DNA from 3 places in the Labrenzia sp. C1B70 genome. Region 3 is predicted to be linked to each of the others. Evidence: riboswitches for the same ligand, from Rfam matches in the RefSeq annotation. Region 3 holds a riboswitch; each other region holds the start of a gene.
What was found. A riboswitch is a leader RNA that binds a small molecule or an ion and turns the genes downstream of it on or off. The one in region 3 is predicted to bind thiamine pyrophosphate.
Positions count from the first base shown of each region.

Region 1 (7,616 bases), on a different contig from region 3:
TAGAACGGCCAACCCGCTGGGACATCTTACCCGGGCGTCCGTCGGCCTGACGGCGATGGTTTGCGGCTTTACCGCGTTGTCTCTGCTGCCCTTGCCGGATGCGACGGCGATCGGATTTGCATCGCCGCTCTTCGTGGTGGTGCTGGCGTTTCTGCTCCTTGGCGAAAAGGTGCGGGTCTATCGCTGGAGCGCAGTCGGTGTCGGCTTTGTCGGCATTCTGGTTGTGCTGTCACCGCATCTGGGTGACGCGGAGTTGGATAGCAACTCGATGATCGGGGCCTTGATCGGCCTGACAGGAGCCGGCTTTGCCGCGCTCGCCATGATCACCGTGCGCAAATTGTGCGAGACGGAGCGCACGTCCACGATCGTTACCTGGTTTGCGGGCATGTCGTCCGTATTGTCGCTGCTCACGCTGCCGCTGGGCTTTCTGCTGCCGGGTCAGGCCTGGATCATTCCGGACCTGCCCACGGCAGGTCTGCTTCTGCTGATCGGCCTTGCGGGTGGTGTCGGCCAGATCCTGTTGACGCAGAGCTACCGGTTCGCGGATGCCTCCACCATTGCCCCGTTCGACTATGTCAACATGCTGTGGGCGATCATTGTCGGTTGGGTGGTGTTCAGCGAAACGCCATTGCCAGCAGTGGTGCTGGGGGCGCTGATCGTGATTGCCGCCGGTATTTTCGTCATCTACCGCGAGCACAAGCTCGGGCTGGACCGGACAAAGGCACGCCGGGCGTCATCGCCCTCGCGTTCGTAGGGGGAGACAAGAGGGCAGGTCCCGCTGTCTTCCCCCGTCATTCCGGACTAGCACTGCAGTGCTGTGCGCAGATCCGGAATCCAGCACTTATTTCGCGCCTTAGGCGCGGCATTAGACAAAGAGAGAAGAGTTCGCTTTGCTCACGCTGATGCGCTGGATCCCGGATCGGCGCGCAGCTTTACTGCGCTTGTCCGGAATGACGGCGAATGCGGGTGGCTTCCGAAATCGGCCCTACTGCGACTTGTATTCGAACCGCTCAACAGCGCTCTTGGTGCCGTCCTTGAAGATCAGCTGCACGCTGATCGACTGGGCCGACCCCAGGGGCAGCTCCAGATAGGGCTTGTCCTTCAGAACGACATTCTGGTTGTCCGGGTCACAGGCTTCCAGTTGCCATTCCTGCTCAATCGGGTCGTCGTTTAATCCGTAGAAGACATAGTCGATGCCGCACTTCCAGGATTCCAGGTGCGTGAAATAGATCAGCTCCTGGCCCTGCCAGTCGCGGAATGACACCCAGTTGGCCTTGGTCAGGTCCAGGATCTGCTTGATCTGCTCCGGCGGCATGCCTTGCGCGGACGCGGTCGAGCCGATCGGAGCAAGAGCGAGGGGCAGGCAAAGGGCGGCGATTTTAATGAGTTTCATGGAAATTTCCGGGTCTGAGTTCAGAAGGCCTTGAAGGTAATGATGGTTTTGGTGTCCTGAATGCCGTCGATCGGGTGGACCTTCTCGTTCACGAAGTGGCCAATGTCCGAACCGTCGTCGACATAGAATTTCACCAGAAGATCGTAGTCGCCGGAGGTGGAGTAGACTTCGGACGCAATTTCCGCATCGGCGATCGCATTGGCGACCTGGTAGGTCTTGCCCAACTGGCATTTGATCATCACGAAAAACGGTACCATGGGGCGCTCCGGGCAGTTGGTGTTTGAAGGGGGTGAACGTGTCACCTGAACCATCAGCCGGGCTGTTCGGTCAGCCAAACATGCCGGGCAACAGATTCACGAAAGCAGACTAGGACATCGCCTATCTCCTCCCGCCAGTCAATTGCCGAGTAGCCGCTCTGCACAAGCCGGGTCTTGCAATCGCACGGCCGGCTTGTTAGCAGTGCAATCATCTCATGGGGGTGCCCGGCCATCCTGGACCGGGCTGAGAGGCGGCCTGCCAACTCCTTGAACCTGATCCGGCTGATACCGGCGGAGGGATTTGAGATCATGATGCACACACCACTCCCTTCAACACGTCCTTTCCGGAATACCGGCAACGGGCTTTCTGTCGCAGGAGAGCCGTCATGAGCCTTTCCGTTGCTGCTTCCACGCAGGCCCTGAGCGCCGAACAGGTCTTCACCCTTCTGGAAAGGGTGCGGCAGAAAACGCCGCGCGTTCACGCCATCACAAACGCGGTCGCCCAGAGTTTCACCGCCAATGTGTTGCTTGCGCTCGGCGCGGTTCCTTCCATGACCATCGCGCGGGAGGAAGTTGCGGCCTTTGCCGGCGGGGCTGATGCACTGCTGGTGAACCTCGGCACCCTTGACGAGGAACGCCGTGCGGCCATTCCGCTAGCAATCGAAGCTGCCAGGACTGCCGGACGTCCGGTTTGTGTCGATCCGGTTTTCGTGAACCGGTCTCCCGTGCGCTGCGCCTATGCGCGCGATCTGCTGGGCCTCAAGCCGGATCTGGTGCGGCTCAATCCGGAAGAACTCAACGCTCTCCTGCCGGAGCGGGCAGATGCCGATGCATTGATCGAGGCCGGAACGGTTTTTGCGGTCACTGGCCCGGAAGACAGGGTCGAGAGCCGTGGCGAGGATTTCCTGCTGCGCAACGGCGATCCACTGATGTCACGCGTGACGGCCACCGGCTGTGCCGGCGGTGCTGTTCTGGCGGCGTTCCTGAGCATCGAAAAGGACAGGGCGCTTGCAGCTGCTTGCGGACTGTCCGTCTTCAACATTGCCGGCGAAATCGCGGCCAGCCGGTCAGGCGGGCCAGGCAGTTTGGTGCCGGAGTTGCTCGACGCACTCTATTGCCTGACTGACCGCGACATTGAAGCCCGTCTCAAGACCGGCTGACGCAGGCTTTTCGGCATCTACTCCCAGGAGGTTCCCATGACCGCAATTGCGGTAACCATTGCAGGATCGGATTCCGGCGGCGGAGCCGGCATTCAGGCTGATCTCAAGACCTTTTCCGCAAACGGCGTCTTTGGTGCCAGTGTTATTGCAGCCCTGACGGCGCAGAATACGCTTGGTGTCAGCGCCATCCATGATGTGCCGCCGGAGTTCGTGCGGGCCCAGATGACGGCCGTCTTTTCGGACCTTGCCGTCAAGGCGACAAAGATCGGCATGCTGTCGCGTGTCGATACGATCGAGGTGGTAGCTGAAGGGCTTCGGACACATGAGACAGGCCCGGTTGTGCTTGACCCGGTGATGGTGGCTGCCTCCGGTGACCCGTTGCTTGCCGACAGTGCGGTCGACACGCTGATTGCCTTGCTGCTGCCGCTGGCCGATATTGTTACCCCGAACCTGCATGAAGCTGCCCGCATGTTGCAGGGCGACGTTGCCGCGGACGAAACGCAAATGCAGGCGCAGGCAGAACGTCTGCTCGGTCTTGGAGCCAATGCGGTTCTGCTCAAGGGCGGGCACGGGTCTGGCGCGAATAGCGCTGATCTGCTTCTGGATCGCAACGGCAATGCGGTCTGGCTCAGGTCAGAGCGGATCAACACCGACAACACGCATGGCACCGGTTGCACCCTGTCATCCGCGATTGCCTCGGGTCTTGCCAAGGGGCAGGAGATGGAAGCGGCCGTCAGGTCCGCCAAGTCCTATATTCAGGCCGCCATCGCCGCTGCCGACACGCTTCACATTGGCAGTGGTCACGGGCCAGTCCATCATTTCCACGCGTTCTGGAGCAAGTGAGATGACCGATCAGCCAAAGACAGAAACCGGACGGATCAGCCGTCGCGGACTTCTGGGGGCTTCCGCCGCCGCCGGTGCAAGCGCGTTGGCCGCCCCGGCGGTGGCGCAGGAGCAGGCGACGCTGGAATGGAAGATGGTCACGTCCTGGCCAAAGAACCTGCCGGGGCCCGGGGTCACGGCGCAGCGCATTGCCGACAGGATCGAGCTGATGTCCGGTGGTCGCCTGCGCGTTCGGCTTTATGCTGCAGGGGAACTGGTGCCGGCTCTGGGCGTGTTCGAGGCGGTCTCGGCGGGGACGGCGCAGATGGCGCACACGGCCTCGTTTTTCTGGCAGGGCAAGATCCCGGCTTCGGTCTATTTCACCGCGATCCCTTTCGGTTTGCTGCCGCATGAGCATATCACCTGGATTGAGCAGGGGGGCGGCCAGGCGCTTTGGGACGAACTTTATGCCCCGTTCGGACTAAGGCCCGTAATGGCCGGCAACACCGGCGTCCAGATGGGGGGCTGGTTCAAGCGCGAAATCAACACTCTTGACGATCTCAAGGGACTGAAGATCCGCATGCCGGGCCTTGGCGGCGAAGTGATGCATCGGCTTGGGGCGACGCCTGTCAGCCTGCCACCTGCAGAGTTGTTCCAGGCGTTGGACAGCGGCGTGCTGGATGCGACGGAATTCCTGGGTCCCTGGTCGGACAGGGCAATGGGGTTCCAGAAAGCAGCCAAGTCCTACTACACGCCGGGGTTCCATGAACCCAACGGCACCGGTGAAGCGCTGTTCAACAAGGTGGCGCTGGAAGGTCTGCCGGAAGACCTTGGCGCCATCGTTCTGGAGGCCTGCAAGGCAGAAAACGGCCGCTCGCTTGCAGAAAGCGATTGGGAGAATGCAGGCGCACTGAAGCTCCTGCAGGAAGAGGACGGCGTTACCGTCCGTCCTTATCCGGACGACGTTCTGGATGCTTTGCGGGAGACTTCGGCAGTCGTGCTGTCCGAGTTCGCGAGCAAGGATGCGCTTAGCCAGAGGATCTACGACAGTCATATGGCTGCGCGGGCACGCCTTGCCCCCTGGAGTGACGTTGCCATGCGCCGCTTCCTCGAAGCTCGCGACAGCTAGGCTTGCCGCTTGAGGCTGCAAACAAGGAATGGAGTGCGGTCCTGGACCATCTCTTTCTGCGAGCCGGTGCAACCGACCGGTTCGCAGCTTGCAACCTGCCTTGCCGGAAAAGCTGTAATTGGCCGGACAGTGGCGCGTCGCCTGCTGACAAACTTCCTGACAAAAATTCAATTTCGAAAGGAAAGGCTACCGCGCAACGGTGTGCCGACGCGATTTCCGTTAGGAAAGGTGATTGGCGTTTTTACCAAGGAATATCAAGGAACTTGTCCTACAAAAGATCCACATTCCGTCACGAAACCTGTGGCAAAGCCGCAACGATTCACCGTTAAATTACGTTATCGGAAACTGACATTTCGGGTGCCTGTTTTTTAGGCAAATGTCTGAAAGTGTGTCGGTGCGATGACGAAGAGACTCTGAACCTGTCGTTTTTGAAGTGTTTTGAATGTCTACGCAGCAATACCTACCAGAAAAGCCGCGCATTTCGCATTGCAGCATGAAAAAACGACCGCATAACTGACGTAAATATTCAGTTGAAACGGACGGCATTCTCCTAAAACCCTGTCTCAGGTTGTCATCAAGCATCCGGTGGCTAGGGGATGGGAGGAAACTCAATGCCGTGGGTAAACAAGAAATCAGTTCTACTTGCTTCTACAGCTGTAGCTCTATCAATGGTTGCAGGTTCTGCGTTCGCAGGTGGGTTCGCACTTAGAGAGCAGAGTGCCTATTATCAAGGAATGTCTTTCGCGGGGAACGGAACGACGGGTGAGTCCATCTCCTCGATGTTCTGGAACCCGGCAACGCTGATTGGTGCGGGCAAAGGGCTTACGATTGAATCGCACAGTTCTTTCATCATGCCTGAGTCCGATATCGACGGAACCTTTACGCCCGGAGCACTGACAACCGTCAATGGTGCGACCAGCAGCACAGCGGGCAGCGGCGACATTGCATCGGATGCCTGGGTACCGTCCACCTACACAGCTTACCGCTTCAATGATCAAGTGGTGTTCGGCCTTGCCGTCAATGCGCCGTTCGGGCTTAGCACCAAACCGGAGCAGAACTGGGCAGGCCAGTATTATTCCCGGTCATCCGAAGTGTTCTCGGTCAACGTTAATCCGGCCATCGCCTATCAGATCAACGACATGTTCGCTGTCGGTGTCGGGGTCCAGGCGCAATATCTGCAAGTCCGGCTGAAATCGGCCTATCCGTTCTCCACCTCTGCGGCGACGACCGAGTTCAAGGGGGAAGGCTACGGCATTGGCGTCACCGCGGGCCTGACTGTGCGGCCTTGGGAGGGGACCGAGATCGGTCTTGGCTACCGGTCCGCGGTCGCCAACAATCTCGACGGGTCCTACATCAACCCGGGCGGGCGCTTTTTTGCCGGCATGACCCCGGTTTCCTTCGCGGGCAATCGTGCAGGCATCGAGGCGACAGTCGTCACGCCGGAAACCGTTACTCTGTCGGCAAGTCACCGCATCAACGATACCTTCAAGATCGCCGGTACGGTTGAATGGACCAATTGGTCCCGCCTGAAGACAGTTCATCCGAGCAGTGATGGCGGCACGGCAACCACCAATCCGACGGGTTTGCCAAACCTGGAATTCAACTACGACGACGGTTGGTTCTTCTCGGTGGGTGGCGAGTACAACTGGAACCAGCAGGTTACCCTGCGTGCAGGTGTCGGCTACGAGCTTTCGCCGATCGACGAGGCCATTCGTTCCACGCGTTTGCCGGACAACGACCGGCTGTGGTTGTCGGCCGGTATGACATGGTCTCCGTCGGACAATCTCGCTTTCGACATCGGCTACTCACACCTGATACCAGCCGACACCAAGATCGATATCTCGGGTAACCACCAGGACTACAATTCCAATATCGGTACATACACAGGCAAGGTCGACAGCCAGGTGAACATCATCTCGGCCGCGCTCAGATACACCTACTGAGCGGAAATCCGCTGATAAAAACAAACAAGGCCGGGGGAATCACTCCGGCCTTATTTGTTTCGGCAGGCCCTTAGAACGCCGCCGGATAGAGCCCGCCATCCATCAGGATGTTCTGGCCGGTGATGTAACCGGCGTGGCGAGAGCACAGGAAAGCGCAGGTCTGGCCGAACTCCTCGGCTGAACCAAAACGTCTTGCCGGGATTTCCGCTGCCTGTGCCGCCCGGACATCCTCGATGCTTTTGCCTGACTGCTGCGCGGTGCGCTCGAAGCCGCCTCTCAGACGGTCGGTGTCCATCTTGCCGGGCAGCAAGTTGTTGACCGTCACGCCGTGGGGGGCAAGCTGGCGGCAGACGCCGGCCAGGAATGCCGTGAGCCCCGCCCGAGCACCGCTGGACAGATCGAGACCTTCGATCGGCATCTTTACCGAAAGCGAAGTGATGTTGACGATGCGGCCGAAACCGCGCTCCTTCATGCCGGGAACAACCGCCTGGATCAGCTCGATGGGGGTGACGAAATTCTGCACCACACCTTCCATCAGCGCCGCACGGTCCAGCTCGGAATAGTCGCGCCGGGGCGGGCCACCATTGTTGTTGACCAGGATGTCCGGATCCGGGCAGGCCGCCAGAAGCGCTTCTTGTCCCTCCCGTGTGGAAACATCCGCTGCGATGGCGGCAACGCTCACGCCGAAGCGGTTCTGCAGCAGGGTGCGGGTTTCTTCCAGAACCGTTTCGTTACGTCCGTTCAGGACTATGTCGCAGCCTGCTTCCGCCAGTGCTTCGGCGCAGCCCTTGCCGAGGCCGCGGCTTGACGCACAGATGATTGCCTTTTTGCCCTTGAGGCCGAGGTCCATGAACGTTCTCCTTGATGCAGGTTGGACATGCTTTGTGGCTGGCAAAACCCGATGCTGTCAAA
Region 1 is NZ_AXCE01000012.1:540,155-547,770, reverse strand. Features, by position in the region: gene Q666_RS50810 (DMT family transporter) at 1-754, shown strand, start outside; gene Q666_RS50805 (hypothetical protein) at 986-1,393, opposite strand; gene Q666_RS50800 (Lrp/AsnC ligand binding domain-containing protein) at 1,414-1,650, opposite strand; TPP riboswitch at 1,858-1,968, shown strand; gene Q666_RS50795 (hydroxyethylthiazole kinase) at 2,037-2,810, shown strand; gene thiD (bifunctional hydroxymethylpyrimidine kinase/phosphomethylpyrimidine kinase) at 2,847-3,653, shown strand; gene Q666_RS50785 (TRAP transporter substrate-binding protein) at 3,655-4,761, shown strand; gene Q666_RS65940 (hypothetical protein) at 4,795-5,133, shown strand; gene Q666_RS50780 (OmpP1/FadL family transporter) at 5,358-6,704, shown strand; gene Q666_RS50775 (SDR family oxidoreductase) at 6,775-7,554, opposite strand.
Region 1: another riboswitch for thiamine pyrophosphate. It lies ahead of Q666_RS50795 (hydroxyethylthiazole kinase); the one in region 3 lies ahead of Q666_RS46905 (ABC transporter permease).

Region 2 (7,616 bases), on a different contig from region 3:
GTTTTCCGTAGGTTTTGAATTTTTTCAAGATTACGGTCATTTCCTCCGCATCCAGTATCACAGGTTCACCCAGGATCAGGGCTGATAGATACTGGTCTGCCAGATCTTCCACGCCTTCCGCGGTTGACAGCGCCTTCTGCAAGGTTGCTCCACCGGCGATCTGCCCATGATTTGCAAGCAGGCAGGCGTTTCTGTCGCCAAGTGCTGAAATCATTGCCTCGGACAATCCGCGGGTGCCGAAGGTGGCGTAATGGGCGCATTCGATACGGTCGCCACCGGCAAGCGCCACCATATAGTGAAATGCAGGAATACCGCGCCGGTGACAGGACAGGGCGGTCGCGCGAGGACTATGGCAATGCACCACCGCGCCGCAATCCGGCTTCGCCAGATAGAAGTCAAGATGCATCCGCCATTCGGAAGACGGTAGTGTCTCGCCGCGGTAGCAGCCCTCCCAGTCCAGCGCGACAATCTTGTCTTCAGTCAGATTTTCGTAAGGCGTTCCCGACGGCGTCACCAAAAAACCGGATTCGGTGCGTGCACTGACATTTCCTGACGTGCCCTTGGTCAGTCCGAGACGAGGCAAGGCGCGGGCTGTCTCGATGATCGCACGGCGCAGGTCAGGTGTGTCACCTGGAAAGGTGGGCATTCGGGGCCTCTTTGGTTCTGGTTCGGGTGCGAGCGTTACGTTTGGCTGCGCGACCGTGGAAGCGGCGCTTACATGACAGGTATCCGGTTGCCTTTTCAAGGTATTGGTTTGATAAATCCCGTGCCCTTGACCACTCGGTTGAGGATCGCGGTGTTAAGGGACTGAATGGCAGGTTTCGCAGACAAGCTCAGGCATTTGCTTGGATCGGCTGCAATGTCGGCAGACCGGACGGGCAGGGGAGCGCAATCCAGGTCGAGGCCGGGGCACCGTTCCAAGGGCCCGCGCTGGGCCGAGCCGGACATGGAAACTCTGTCTGAAGGAGGCGAGCCCAGGAGGCCCGGCCTGCCAACCCGCGCGTCCAGATCTCGTAAACGTGCTCAGGTGACGCCGTACTACATCTGGGGAACCCTGGCGTTGCTGGCTGCCGGTTTCGCCGTTGGCGGCCTGTTCCTGCACCTTGCCGGGCAAGGGAGTGAGGAAAGCGTTGCAACCGCCCCCTTGATGCCTGATCCGCTTTCTTCCCTGCAGTCTCCGGCCAAGCAGGTGCTGCTGGCTCCCGAACCGGAACTGTCCGCGGAGCTGAAACGCAGCTTCCTGGGTCAGCCGGATCAGCTATGCGACGAATTACGGTCTCTGGGGCTCGGAAATCCTGGCTGGAGCCGGGCACCTTTCAGTGAAGGCCGCTGGCAATGTGCATCCGACCTGGTGCCCTTGACCACACCCAGCGTCGACTACGGTTCGACAACTCTTTTCTTTCTGCTGCGCGGCCCATCGGAAAAAAGCATCGATTATCTGCGGCTGAAGCTGGTGGTGGAAGATCCGCGCCAGATGCAGATCGGCCTTGATGCGGTCTGGCTGGTGATCGACGCCCTGTCGCTTCGGTATGGCTGGACGGTTCCGGAAGTGTTTCGCGAGGCGGTTTCCGGGTTCAGGCAACTGGAGACGACCCACAGAGGCGTGCGGCTGTCGGTTTCGCCGGAAGATCCAAATCTGACGGGTGACCCGCTGGCAAGCCAACGGCTCAACATCATTCTGGACTTTGGCGAGCCGGACCTTATCCGGCCCGCCGACAGGTTTGAAAAAGCACCGCCACTGGAAAGCGGCTGGAGTGTCAGGGCCCCGGACGGTCAGGCAAGGGAATAAACTCTTCCGCATCGCCGGGTACCGTATCGAAACGGCCAAGACGCCAATCTTCCTTGGCCTGCTCGATGCGCTCTTTCGATGAAGACACGAAGTTCCACCAGATATAACGCCGGCCGTCCATCGGTTCGCCGCCAAGCACTACGAAACGGGCCGGCACGGGAGACGTGTTTTCGATCACCAGATGATCACCCGGTTTGAACACCAGCAGCTGGGCTGGATCGAAATTCTGGCCGGCGATGGTGATCTGGCCCGAGACCGTGTAAAGGCCGCGCTCTTCCCACCCGGCATCCAGCGGGATCTTCGCTCCCGGTTCCAGCGTGATATCGGCATAGAACATGTCGGACGCTGTCTTCACCGGTGCCTTGTGGCCATAAAGCTCGCCCGCGATAAGTTTGACTGAAGCGCCCTTATCGGCAAATTCCGGCTGTTCTTCTGTGCCGTGGTGCTGGAAGGTCGGGTCGGTCTCTTCCAGGTGTTTGGGCAGGGCCACCCAGCTCTGCAGGCCGAACAGGGGACGTTTTTCCTGCAGGCGTTCCGGCCTCTCACGTTCGGAATGCACGATGCCCTTGCCGGCGCTCATCCAGTTCAGAGCACCGGGGGCAATTGCAATCTCCGTTCCAAGGCTGTCACGATGATACATCTCTCCTTCGAAGAGATAGGTAACTGTCGCCAACCCGATGTGAGGATGCGGGCGCACGTCGATACCGCCACCGACCAAAAGCTCTGCCGGGCCCATCTGGTCGAAGAAGATGAAAGGGCCAACCATCCGCCGCCTGGCAGACGGCAAGGCACGTCTTACCGAAAATCCACCGAGGTCGGATGTCCGCGGTACGATGATCGTTTCAATCGGGTCACAGCTTGCAGCATTTCCCGGTACGGGATCAGGGCAATTCAACCAGCTCATCTGCCTCTCCATCAAAGAACATTCTGTCTTGCAAACTAGATAGGGCCAGCGAAGCCGAAGTGTCCATTGAACAGTCTGTTTCGGGTTTTCATCCCCTGCACAATCTGTATAACGACCGGCCCTTCCTTGCTTTTGTTTGGTGCGACATGAAACGCGTGATGATCGTTGGCGGCCCGGGCTCGGGCAAAAGCACGCTTGCCGTTGCCCTTGGGCGGAAAACCGGATTGCCGGTCTATCATATGGACAAGATCCACTACCGCTCCGGTTGGAACGAGCGGACGCGGGAAGAGAAAGACCGGCTGACGCATGAGGTCCATCTGAAGGATGTGTGGATCTTCGAGGGCGGTCATTCAAGCACCTATGCGGAACGTATCGAACGTGCCGACACTTTCATCTGGCTCGATGTCCCGGTAACGCGCCGCATATTTCGAGTGCTGAAACGGTCGGTGAAATACAATGGGCAAAGCCGTCCGGATCTGGCCGAGGGCTGCCCGGAGCAGTTCAACTGGCAAACTGTTGAATTCCTGAGGTTCATCTGGCGAACGAGACACTCCGCCAGAGCCAAGCTGGAGCACATCTACCGCGAACCTCCGGACCATCTGAAAGTCTATCGGTTCAACCCCCTTGCCGAAATCGACGATTTTCTGGCGCGCCCCTGGCAACAAGGATGAAGGCTCATCCTGTCTCTTGACAGGTGCGCCTGACGGGCGGCACAACAGGGGTTCACCCGGGGTGCCTCCAGAAGAGGCTGAGATACTGCTGGCGCACTTGCGCAGTGCAGGGACCCGACGAACCTGATCCAGGTCATGCTGGCGAAGGGAAGGTGTTCTCGGCCAACTGCGTTCGCCACGGCAATGCTCCAACCCGGCCACCTTTCCAAGCCGAATGTCCGAAATGCGGGACCTTTTCCGGTTCTTGCGGAGATCCGTTGAATGCAAGCGGGCTATCAGACATTCCGTGATGTCGAACGACTGACGTCCACCCTGGCAGGAGAGGAGGAATGAAGGTCGGTATCAAAGGGGCGGGTGTCGCCGGTCTGGCACTGGCACATGAGCTTGTCTCGCGCGGTGTGCGGGTGGAGCTGCTGGAAAAACACAAGGATCTCACCGCCAGTGCCTCCTGGCTCGCAGGCGGCATGTTGGCGCCATGGTGTGAGCGGGAAGGTGCCGAGGAAGATGTTCTGCGGCTCGGGCAAGCCTCCATTGGCTGGTGGAGCAAGGTTCTGCCGGGGCAGGTCCGGCACAATGGCACGCTGGTTGTTGCCGCGCCGCGCGATACCGGCGAGTTAAGTCGCTTTGCTTCTCGAACCAGCGGCTTTGCCTGGCTTGAAGCTGACGCGCTGGGCGCACTCGAGCCGGACCTCGCAGGCCGATTTGCAAAGGGGCTTCATTTTGCCGGAGAAGCCCATCTCGATCCGCGGCGGGCCCTCACGGCATTGCGGGCAAAGGTGTCTGAAAGCGGTGCAAAGGTGAGGTTAGAGGCGCAGCACTTCACCGCGGCGACCGATCTTGTCGCCGATTGTACCGGCATGGCCTCGCCGGATCCGCATTTGCGTCCCGTACGCGGTGAAATGCTGATCCTCCACGCGCCGGATGTCTCGCTTTCGCGGCCGGTGCGTTTTCTGCACCCGCGCATCCCGGTCTATGTGGTGCCTCGTGACAACGGTGTCTTCATGGTCGGGGCAACCATGATCGAAAGCGGTGACCAGGGAGCGGTCAGTGTTCGGTCCACCATGGAACTTCTAAATGCCGCCTACAGCCTGCATCCGGGATTTGCCGAGGCAAAGATCATCGAAACCGGGGTGGGCCTTCGCCCGGCATATCCGAACAATCTTCCTCGTCTCACGTTTACCGGCAACACGTTGTCAATGAACGGATTCTACCGGCACGGCTTCCTGCTTGCTCCGCATTTTGCCATGGAGGCGGCAGGCAGGATCGTGCAACACCTTCAGGAGATGTCCCTTGAAGCTAACCATTAACGGCGAACCTCAGGAAGTTGTCAGCGCGACGCTGGCTGCGCTTCTGGACGAACTTGCCTATGACCATGAGTTTCTTGCAACGGCACGCAACGGCGATCTGGTTTGTGCTGAAGAACGAACCGATTGCTTCCTTCAAGCTGGCGACCGTATCGAGATCCTGTCGCCGATGCAGGGAGGATGACGCCCATGTTTGAAGTTTATGGCGAAAGCGTTGCGTCGCGTTTCCTGCTTGGAACTGCCCAGTACCCATCACCCCAAATTCTGTCGGACGCGGTGAAGGTATCCGGGGCTGAAATTCTGACGGTGTCCCTTCGGCGCGAAACGGCAGGAAGTGGCGGAGGCGGCCGGTTCTGGGACCTGATCCGGGAACTGAACGTCAAGGTGCTGCCCAACACTGCGGGATGTCATTCGGTGAAGGAAGCCGTCACCACCGCAAAAATGGCACGCGACCTTTTTGGAACCGACTGGATCAAGCTGGAAGTGATCGGTCATCACGACAGCCTGCAGCCGGATGTCTTTGGCCTAGTTGAAGCCGCACGTATCCTGAGCGATGACGGCTTCAAGGTGTTTCCCTATACGACGGACGATATTGTCGTCGGCGAACGGTTGCTTGAGGCGGGGTGCCAGGTGTTGATGCCCTGGTGTGCGCCAATCGGTTCGGCGAAAGGGCCGGTCAATCCGGATGCCCTTCGTGCCTATCGCAGTCACTTCAAAGGCATCCCACTTGTTGTGGATGCCGGTCTTGGCAGACCGTCCCATGCGACCGCTGTTCTGGAACTCGGTTTCGATGCGGTGCTGCTGAATACGGCTGTGGCAAAGGCCGGAGACCCTGTCGCAATGGCCAAGGCCTTTGCAGTTGCAATTGAGGCCGGTCGCCTGGCCTATGAAGCCCAACCCCTGGAACCTCGCGACATGGCGGTTCCTTCTACCCCGGTTCTCGGAATGGCGGTGTTTGAATGAAGCTCGATCCCTTTTACCTCATCGTCGACAGTTCCGACTGGATCGAGCGGCTGGTTCCGCTTGGCGTCAAACTGGTTCAACTACGCATCAAGGACGCGAGCGACGAAGTCCTGCGCAAGGAAATCGCAGCATCCAAGAGCGCTTGCGAGAAGCACGGCTGCCAACTTGTCGTGAACGACTATTGGCAGCTCGCGATTGAGCTGGACTGCGACTTTGTCCACCTTGGTCAGGAAGACCTTGCTGACGCCGATGTCGGTGCCATTCGCAAGGCGGGGCTGAAACTTGGCGTTTCGACCCATGACGGTGAGGAACTGGAAACCGCTCTTTCTGTCGAGCCCGACTATGTCGCGCTGGGGCCTGTCTATCCAACGATCCTGAAAGAAATGAAATGGGCGCCCCAAGGCGTTGAAAAGGTTGGTCGGTGGAAGCGGCAGATCGGCGAATTGCCGCTTGTTGCTATCGGTGGCCTCAATCCGGAGCGTCTGCCGGGTGTGTTCGAGAACGGTGCAGATATCGCAGCCGTTGTCACCGACATCACCCGGAATGCCGACCCGGAAGCGCGCACCAGGGAATGGATAATGGCGACAGATCCCTGGCGGTAGGTTGGGTGCGTTTCGCCTTCGGCCTGGCTAAACGAATATCGCCTTGTCGCGCGCGACTTGATCGCGCAGAAAATCCTGTGCCGCGGCGACATGGCGGAGAGGGCGCGAACTTTCATGTGTCACCATCCAGTAGGCCCGGTGAAGCTTTATCTCCGGGAGAACGGCGATCAGGTCGGTATTATCGCGCGCGATAAAATCGTGAAGTATGCCGATACCGGCGCCGGACCTGACTGCTTCGGTCTGGCCGAGTGCGGAGGCGATTTCAAATCGTGCGGTCCAGTCTTTCAGGATCTCGGTGCCGTAGTTCAGCGATGGCGAATAGAGCAGGTCTTCCACGTAGCCAATAAGATCGTGGTCGATCAGATTGCTTGCGGAGGCAGGTGTTCCCCGGCTTTCCAGATAGGTTTTTGACGCATAAAGGCCGAGCGAATAGTCGACGAGCTTGCCGGCAACCAGCCTGCCTGTTTCCGGCCTGTCTATTGTCACGGCGATATCAGCTTCACGGCGGGAGAGCGAGAAGGAGCGGGGTACGGGAACGAGCTGCACCGTCAGTCCTGGATGTTTTTCCGTGAGCTTGCCAAGCCGGGGCGCAAGATACGCGACACCGAAACCATCGGGCGCACCGATGCGAACGGTTCCGGAAATTTCCGGCGTGTTGTTTGTCAGGTCGGCTTCCGCTGCCACCGCCTCGGCTTCGATCCGTTCTGCCCGGTCAAAGAACCGGCTGCCGGCTTCCGTCAGAAGGCAGCCGGATGTTGATCTGTCGAAGAGGCGTGTGCCGATGCTGTCTTCGAGGCTCGTCAGCCTGCGCGCCACCGTGGCGTGATTGAGGCCGAGACGGCGCGCTGCCGCCAGGATTTGTCCTGTTCGAGCGATCGCGAGAAAGATGCGGATGTCGTCCCAATTCATGTCGATTTGCTTTCCGCGATGACCAGCCACTCCGATTTGTTTTTTTCAGCTGATGTCAGATACAAGGCACGATGCCGCCGCGTTCATGTTGTTGAGATCACGCCTTGCTGCACACCGGCTTTTGGTAGAGTTTCAGCCGGGATGACAACCGAGGGGGATTGGACCTATCGTTTGTCTCAGACGCTTCGTGGCGTTTTATTGCATAACTTCAAAAAACGCACAACGGGTCCGGAAATCTGGTTCTTGTTTGTAGCAAAAATAAAAGTCAAAAAGACATCATCTCGGACGCTCGCCCAAAATCCTTTTGGCTGGTGTCAGGACATATTGGGAGAAACGCGACATGCGGAAGATCGGTCATTTTATCGGCGGCAAGTACGTGGAGGGAACCTCCGGCCGCTTTGCAGACGTCTACAATCCGGCTACCGGTGAAGTCGAGGCGCAGGTCGCCCTGGCCAGCCAGGCCGAGATGGACGC
Region 2 is NZ_AXCE01000006.1:342,194-349,809, forward strand. Features, by position in the region: gene Q666_RS43285 (class II aldolase/adducin family protein) at 1-646, opposite strand, end outside; gene Q666_RS43290 (DUF6030 family protein) at 947-1,789, shown strand; gene Q666_RS43295 (pirin family protein) at 1,758-2,693, opposite strand; gene Q666_RS43300 (DNA topology modulation protein FlaR) at 2,840-3,364, shown strand; TPP riboswitch at 3,412-3,532, shown strand; gene thiO (glycine oxidase ThiO) at 3,694-4,671, shown strand; gene thiS (sulfur carrier protein ThiS) at 4,655-4,852, shown strand; gene Q666_RS43315 (thiazole synthase) at 4,858-5,631, shown strand; gene Q666_RS43320 (thiamine phosphate synthase) at 5,628-6,233, shown strand; gene Q666_RS43325 (LysR family transcriptional regulator) at 6,261-7,142, opposite strand; gene Q666_RS43330 (CoA-acylating methylmalonate-semialdehyde dehydrogenase) at 7,483-7,616, shown strand, end outside.
Region 2: another riboswitch for thiamine pyrophosphate. It lies ahead of thiO (glycine oxidase ThiO); the one in region 3 lies ahead of Q666_RS46905 (ABC transporter permease).

Region 3 (7,616 bases):
CGGCATGATCGTCGGTGTGCTGCTGACACCTTTTCTGATCGCGCGGGCAGGGCACATTCGCGTCTTTTCCACGCTGGCTGCAATCAGCGCCATCGCCATTCTGGCGATTGCCTTCACACCTGCCGGCTGGCTCTGGATGGTCGTGCGTCTGGTGAGCGGGGCGGCTTTTTGCGGCACGACGATGGTTCTGGAAAGCTGGCTCAATTCCATCGCCACCAATTCGTCCCGCGGGCGGATCCTTTCCGTCTACCGGATAGTCGACATGATCGCCGTCATGGGCAGCCAGTTCATGCTGCCCGCGTTCGGTCCGCTTGGTCCGGATATTCTGATCGTTCTGGCCATCCTGTTCTGTTTCGCGCTGGTGCCGATCTCCCTGACAAGTGAGCGCAATCCCGCAGCGCCGCCCGCGCGGTTCTTCGATCCGCTCATGTTGTGGCGCGTGTCTCCGGTCGCCCTTGTCGCCGTCTTCACCATCGGCCTTACCAACGGTGCGTTCCGCATGGTTGGCCCGGTTTATGCGGAAGGAATTGGACTGGGGCTTGAAACGGTTGCCGCGTTCATCGCGATCTGGGTCTTTGCCGGGGCAATCTTCCAGTATCCCGCAGGCTGGCTGTCCGACCGGCTCGACCGGCGTGTCGTGCTCGGCGTCTTTACCGTCGGTGCCGGGCTGGCCTGTCTCTTTATATCGGGGTCTTCGACCCGGCTGGAGCTTTTTGCAGGCGTCTTCCTGTTTGGCGGATTTGCCCTGCCGCTCTATTCGCTTTGTGCGGCCCATGCCAACGACAACGCCGAGCCGGGGCAATTCATCGATGTGGTGGCAGGGCTCACGCTTGCCTATGGCGTGGGCGCCATGGCGGGGCCGTTCATTGCCTCACTGGTTATGGAGCAATTCGGCCCCTCGGCCTTCTTCCTCTATACCGCCACACTGCACCTGTCGCTCGTGGTGTTCATCTTCGCACGGATCGTCAGCCGGGACGCTGTTCCTGCAAGCAAGCGGCATCGCTTTGTCTGGCTGTTGCGCACGTCGCCGATGATTTTCAGGCTTGCGCGCAACGACAAGCCGGATGCAGGTGAACCGCCAGCTAAATAATCTGCCGTCGCGACATTGCCGCAAATGCAGTCTAATCCGGGAAAAGTTCGTTCAGGTGCACGTCATGACTGGTCAATTGTCACAGGGGTGACCGGGCCGATCAGGAGAGCTGGCAAAAAAACCTGCTTTTGGCTCTCAATCTCCCTGCGGAGACTCGCATGAGCATGGAAACCTGTCTATAGTCCGCGCCGTTTGCCCCGGTCCGGTTGCCGGGGCTTGTCGTGTTGGCACCCCGGACAAGTTTCGGATGGTGCGGAAGCTGCTTCAGGAGAGCAAAGTCTAGATGGCGAATGTGGTTGTTGTCGGTTCGCAATGGGGTGACGAAGGCAAAGGCAAGATTGTCGACTGGTTGTCGGAACAAGCCGATGTCATCGTAAGGTTCCAGGGCGGGCACAATGCCGGTCATACCCTTGTCATCGACGGTGTCAGCTACAAGCTGTCTCTCCTGCCGTCCGGGGTTGCACGCGAAGGCAAGCTGTCCGTCATCGGCAACGGCGTCGTGCTGGATCCGCATGCGCTGGCAGAGGAAGTCGAACGCCTCAGCAAGCAGGGCGTCGTGGTGACGCCGGAAAGCCTGCGTGTTGCCGAGAACGCAACGCTGATCCTGTCTCTGCACCGCGAGCTTGATGCGTTGCGCGAGAATTCCAACACCGGAACGCGCATCGGCACCACCAAGCGCGGTATCGGACCGGCGTATGAAGACAAGGTTGGCCGCCGCGCTATCCGTTTGATGGACCTGAAGAACCTTGCCACTCTGCCAGCCAAGATCGACCGCTTGCTGACGCACCACAATGCGCTGCGCCGGGGTCTTGGCCAGGATGAGGTTTCCGCCCAAGCGATCTACGATGAACTTGCCAGCGTTGCGGACAAGGTCCTGCCCTACATGGACAAGGTCTGGTACCTGCTGGACGATCTGCGCCGTCAGGGCAAGCGTATCCTTTTCGAAGGTGCACAGGGCGCGTTGCTCGACATCGACCACGGCACCTATCCCTTCGTGACGTCGTCCAACACGGTCGCCGGCCAGGCTGCGGCAGGCAGTGGCCTTGGCCCGAATTCGATCAACTATGTGCTCGGTATTACCAAGGCCTATACGACACGCGTCGGTGAGGGCCCGTTCCCGACCGAACTGAAGGATGAGATCGGCGAGTTCCTCGGAACGCGCGGCCATGAATTCGGTACGGTTACCGGCCGCCGCCGCCGCTGCGGGTGGTTCGACGCTGTGCTGGTGCGCCAGACCGTCTGCACCTCGGGCATCACCGGCATCGCGCTGACCAAGCTGGATGTTCTGGACGGTCTTGATGAAATCAAGATCTGCATCGGCTACGAACTGGACGGCGAGCGCATCGATTATCTGCCGGCTTCGCAGGGTGCCCAGGAGCGCGTGAAGCCGATTTACGAAAGCCTGCCGGGCTGGAAGGAATCGACCGAAGGTGCTCGCACCTGGGCCGATCTGCCGGCGCAGGCGATCAAATATGTGCGTCACGTCGAAGAACTGATCGGTGCTCCGGTCGCTCTTCTGTCGACAAGTCCGGAACGGGACGACACAATTCTTGTGCAGAATCCCTTCCAGGATTGAGATCTGTGACGTTAGAAGCACATTATTAAGGACTGCGGTTGCGTGCTGCGAATCACCGCACGCAACCACCTTTCGTTTTCGGCGTTCCATGTGTGTGCCGAACAAACAATCTGTGTTAGGAAAAGGGTACTGCGAGGTTCTCTGTCGCGGCGAAGTTATTGAAGAAATAGCACCGGTTTTCGAAAAACTTGCTATAAGCCTGAGAATGAAACGAAATCTCGGGCCCGCAGAACAGATCCTTGCAGTCGGCCGGTAGGCAGGAAGATGGCTGATTACTATTCAATTCTGAAGAAAACGATCGCGTCTTTACCTGAAAACAATGGTGCTGCACGCAGAAGCGTTTACAGCCGTGCGCGCAATGCCATCGTCAATCAGCTGAAAGCCTATGAACCGCCGCTGGCGCCGTCCGAGATCACGGCCGAGCAGCTGCGTCTGGAAGAAGCCATTCGCAAGGTGGAAGCCGAAGCCGCCCGCGAAAGCCTCGGTCTCAGCCCCACAGTTCCGAAGGTCGAAACGCCGCCCCCGGCGCCGCAGGTTTCCGCGCCGCCCGTGACACCGCCTCCGGCTGAGCCGGTGGCAGAGGCTGCGCCGGAAGCGCCTGCGCCTGCACCACAGGAACCTGAAACAACTGCAGCACCGGTGGTGGATACCCCGGCTCCGTCGCCCTTGAAGGAAACCCTGACACAGGCCGAAGCGCTTGGCATCGCGGCCAGCCAGGCTGTTCACCACGCCAAGGAAGCTGCCGACCCGGGCGCTGCGCCTGTGCGCCAGGAGCCCTCTTTCGGCGGACCTGTGCAGCCGGAACAGACAGATGATGGCCTGTTCGAGCCTGCAGATACCGCTGGTGCGGCCGATCCCGCCGATCAGGTTTATCCAGGCGAGGAAACAGCCAAGCCGAAGGACAAGTCGGCCTCCAAGAAAAGCCGCTCCAAGCGCGCCAAGCCGAGTGCTTCGGATGCGCTGCGCGGTGATTCATCCGGCAGCCGCACCGTTCCGATCGTCATTGCTGCGGGTGTCCTGTTGCTGGTGCTCCTGGGCGCCGGAGCCTATTTCCTGATGCCTGCGGGCGATGAGACGGCCGATAGCGGCAACGTGCCGGTTGCGTCTTCTTCGCAAACGCCTGTCGATACGCAGCCGGACACCACGCCGGAGCCTTCGACCGCTGCCCCTGCCGGAGAAGGTGAAGAGCCTTCGAAAAACACCGACCGCCTGTTGAACGAAGGCGAGACGGATGTGGTTGCCCCGGATGCACGCACGGTAACCACGACGACGATTACCGGACAGTCTGATTCGCCTGCGCCGGCCGATACACCGCAGGTCGATACACCAGCTTCCGCTGCGCCCGAACCTTCCCAGCCGTCCATCGTGACGAGCGGAGAAAACGATCAGTCTTCTGCGACCACCGAAAGCCCGATTGCGGTGCCGGAAGACAATCTCTCGGCCATTTCGCCGGACGAAACTTCACCGGCTCCGTCCGCTACGGCTGCGGATTCCTCGGTGCAGCGCTCTATCCTTTACGAAGAAGGGGAAGAGTCCGGCGGTGCCGGAACGGCTGCGCAAGGCGCTGTCGTTTGGGGTGTCGATGAAGAAACGAATCTGGACGGCAAGGCTCTCGCGGTTCTGAGCGCCTCCATTGAAATCCCCGAGCGGGATGTGAAGGTCGACATTCGCATCAAGCCGAATGACGATACTTCCTTGCCCGCCAGCCATCTGGTCGAGATCAAGTACGAGTTCCCGGAAAACTTCGCTCCAGGTGACGTCGTCAACGTGCCAGGCCTGGTCATGAAGCCTACGGAAGAAGCTCGTGGCGATGCGCTGATCGGCGCTTCCGTGAAAGTGTCCCCGGGCTTTTTCTGGATTGCCCTTTCCAGCTTGCCGAACGAGCAGCAACGCAATCTCGCCCTGCTGCGCGAACGCGGCTGGATCGACATTCCGATGCTTTACGAAAACGGCAAGCGCGGCATCCTGACCCTGGAAAAGGGAACCGCCGGTGCAGAAGCCGTAGAAAAGGCGATCACGTCCTGGCAAGCCGGCTAAGCGCCAACCTGCCTCCTTTCAAAATCTGAAGAAGCCGCCTCACGGCGGCTTGCCTTTTTCCGTCACACAAGGCATGGTCCGGCTTGGTCCGAGGGGTGTTCCGGTTACCGGAGCTGAGATGGCGTAATGCCGAACCCTTAGAACCTGATCCGGGTCATGCCGGCGAAGGGACGGAATCCTTAGCCTATTCCCGGATCTCCATTGTCATTTTCGGCTTGTCCGAAGACGGGAGATCCTATGCGTACTTGTCTGCGACCACTGCGGTCGCCGCACATCCGAATGCCGGTATCGGCTTTCATGCGTTCCTGTTGGCCAACGGCGGCGGGGACTGCGGGATGATGGCGTTTGCGAAAGCTGTTGCCAGGACCATACTCGGCCTGCTGCTGACTGTCGTTATCTGGGCGGCAATCGTCCGTGTGTTCGACACCCAGCATTATATCCTGCCGGGTCCGGACCGCGTCTTTACGGCCTTTGTCAAACACGCAGGCTTCCTTCTGCATCATGCCGGCATCACCGCCTATGAGACGGTGCTCGGGTTTGTGCTGGGGGCAGCCGCCGGGGCATTGCTTTCCGTTCTTTTGTGGCTGTTTCCGATTGCTGCAAGGTTCGCCATGCCGCCCATTCTGGTGACGCAGGCCCTGCCTGTTTTCGCAATCGCGCCGATCCTGGTGCTCTGGCTCGGTTTCGGGCTGGCCTCCAAGATCGTCGTCATCATCCTGGTCATCTTCTTCACGGTCACATCGACGTTTTTCGATGGCCTGCAGCGGCTTGACCCGGGTTTGTGCGATCTCGCCCGGCTTTATCGTCTGTCTCGCCTGAAGGAACTCTGGTTCTTTCGCCTGCCGTCAGGCTTGCCGGCGTTTGCCTCCGGCCTGCGGGTGGCCGCGGTGTTCGCTCCCATGGGGGCGATCATCGGCGAATGGGCCGGGGCAAAAGGAGGCCTTGCCTTCATCATGCTTCAAAGCAGCAACCGGATGCAGGCGGACATGATGTTCGCCGCCCTGATCCTGCTCGCGGCGATGGTGCTGATCATGCGCTTTGCCGTGAACCATCTCACCCGACTTCTTGTTCCCTGGCAGCCGCTCACCTAGCTGCCGCTCTACGGAGGACCTCATGAAAAAACAAATCCTGTCACTCGCATTGGCGGCCGGGCTGCTGGCATCGGGGCCGGTACAGGCCAGTGAGAAACTGACCTTGCTGCTCGACTGGTTCATCAATCCGGATCACGCGCCGCTGGTAACTGCGCAGACCAAGGGTTTCTTCGAGGCAGAAGGCCTCGAGGTTGAGATCATCGAACCGGCGGACCCGGCAATGCCGCCGAAACTGGTTGCTGCCGGGCAGGGCGATATCGCGGTGTCCTATCAGCCGACGCTTCATGCGCAAATCGAGGAAGAGCTGCCGCTGAAATGGATCGGTACGCTGGTGGAAACACCCCTCAATTCTCTCATCGTGCTCAAGGACGGCCCGATACAGGAACTGAAGGACCTCAAGGGGAAGAGTGTCGGCTTTTCCGTGTCCGGCTTCGAGGACGCGATGCTGGGCCAGATGCTGCGTTCGGCCGGTTTGACCATGGATGATGTCGAGCTGGTGAACGTCAATTTCGCGTTGTCAGGCTCTCTGCTTGCCGGTCAGGTGGATGCGGTGATCGGCGCATATCGCAATTTCGAGCTCACCCAGCTCGAAATCGAAGGCAAACCCGGCAAGGCTTTCTTCCCGGAAGAAAACGGTGTGCCGATCTTTGATGAGCTGATCTATGTCGTCAACAAGGACAAGACGGACGATCCACGCTTCGCCAAGTTCCTGGCAGCCGTGGAAGCGGCCACCATCTATCTGAGCAATCACCCGGAAGAAGCCTGGAATGCCTTCATAGAAGCGTATCCGAACCTCAATGACGAGCTGAACAGGCGGGCATGGTTCGATACGTTGCCGCGGTTCGCCAAGCGTCCGGCTGCACTTGATGAAGGCCGCTACCAGCGCTTTGCGGAATTCATGGCCGAAGCCGGTCTGATCAGCAAGGTCGTGCCGGTGGAGAGCTACACAGCCGAAATCCGCTGAACATCAGCTTAGGCAAAAGAAAAGCGCCGGAGCATAGCTCCGGCGCTTTTTTTGGTTCTCTTTGACCGAGTGCCTCAGGCGGCGGGCTGGTCCATTGTGCGGGCGCTGTTGCGCACGGCTTTTTGAACCTTTTCGAAAGCGCGAACCTCGATCTGGCGGACGCGCTCGCGGCTGACACCGAATTCGCCCGAAAGGTCTTCCAGCGTCATCGGGTCTTCGGCCAGGCGACGTGCTTCAAAGATGCGCCGTTCACGCTCGTTGAGCACGTCCATCGCGTCGTTCAGCATCTTGCGACGCATATCCAGCTCTTCCTGATTGGCAAGCAGGGTTTCCTGACTGTCGCTTTCATCGACAAGCCAGTCCTGCCATTCACCGGCATCAGCTTCCGCGCGCACGGGCGCATTCAGGCTGGCATCGCCGCCCAGACGGCGGTTCATGGACACCACTTCCTCCTCGGACACCCCGAGTTTGGTGGCAATCTCAGAGACCTGATGCGGCTTCAGATCGCCTTCGTCCAGCGCCTGGATCTTGCCCTTGAGGCGACGCAGGTTGAAGAACAGGCGTTTCTGGTTGGCCGTGGTTCCCATTTTCACGAGGGACCATGAGCGCAGGATGTATTCCTGGATAGCCGCCTTGATCCACCACATGGCATAGGTCGCGAGCCGGAACCCCTTGTCCGGTTCAAAGCGCTTGACCGCTTGCATCAGGCCGACGTTGCCTTCGGAAACGACTTCTCCGATCGGCAGGCCATACCCGCGGTAACCCATGGCAATCTTGGCGACGAGGCGTAGATGGGAATTGACTAGGCGTTCTGCAGCTTCAGGGTCTTCATGCTCTTTGTAGCGCTTGGCGAGCATG
Region 3 is NZ_AXCE01000010.1:219,766-227,381, forward strand. Features, by position in the region: gene Q666_RS46890 (MFS transporter) at 1-1,090, shown strand, start outside; gene Q666_RS46895 (adenylosuccinate synthase) at 1,374-2,666, shown strand; gene Q666_RS46900 (hypothetical protein) at 2,931-4,703, shown strand; TPP riboswitch at 4,785-4,891, shown strand; gene Q666_RS46905 (ABC transporter permease) at 4,949-5,794, shown strand; gene Q666_RS46910 (ABC transporter substrate-binding protein) at 5,817-6,758, shown strand; gene rpoH (RNA polymerase sigma factor RpoH) at 6,833-7,616, opposite strand, start outside.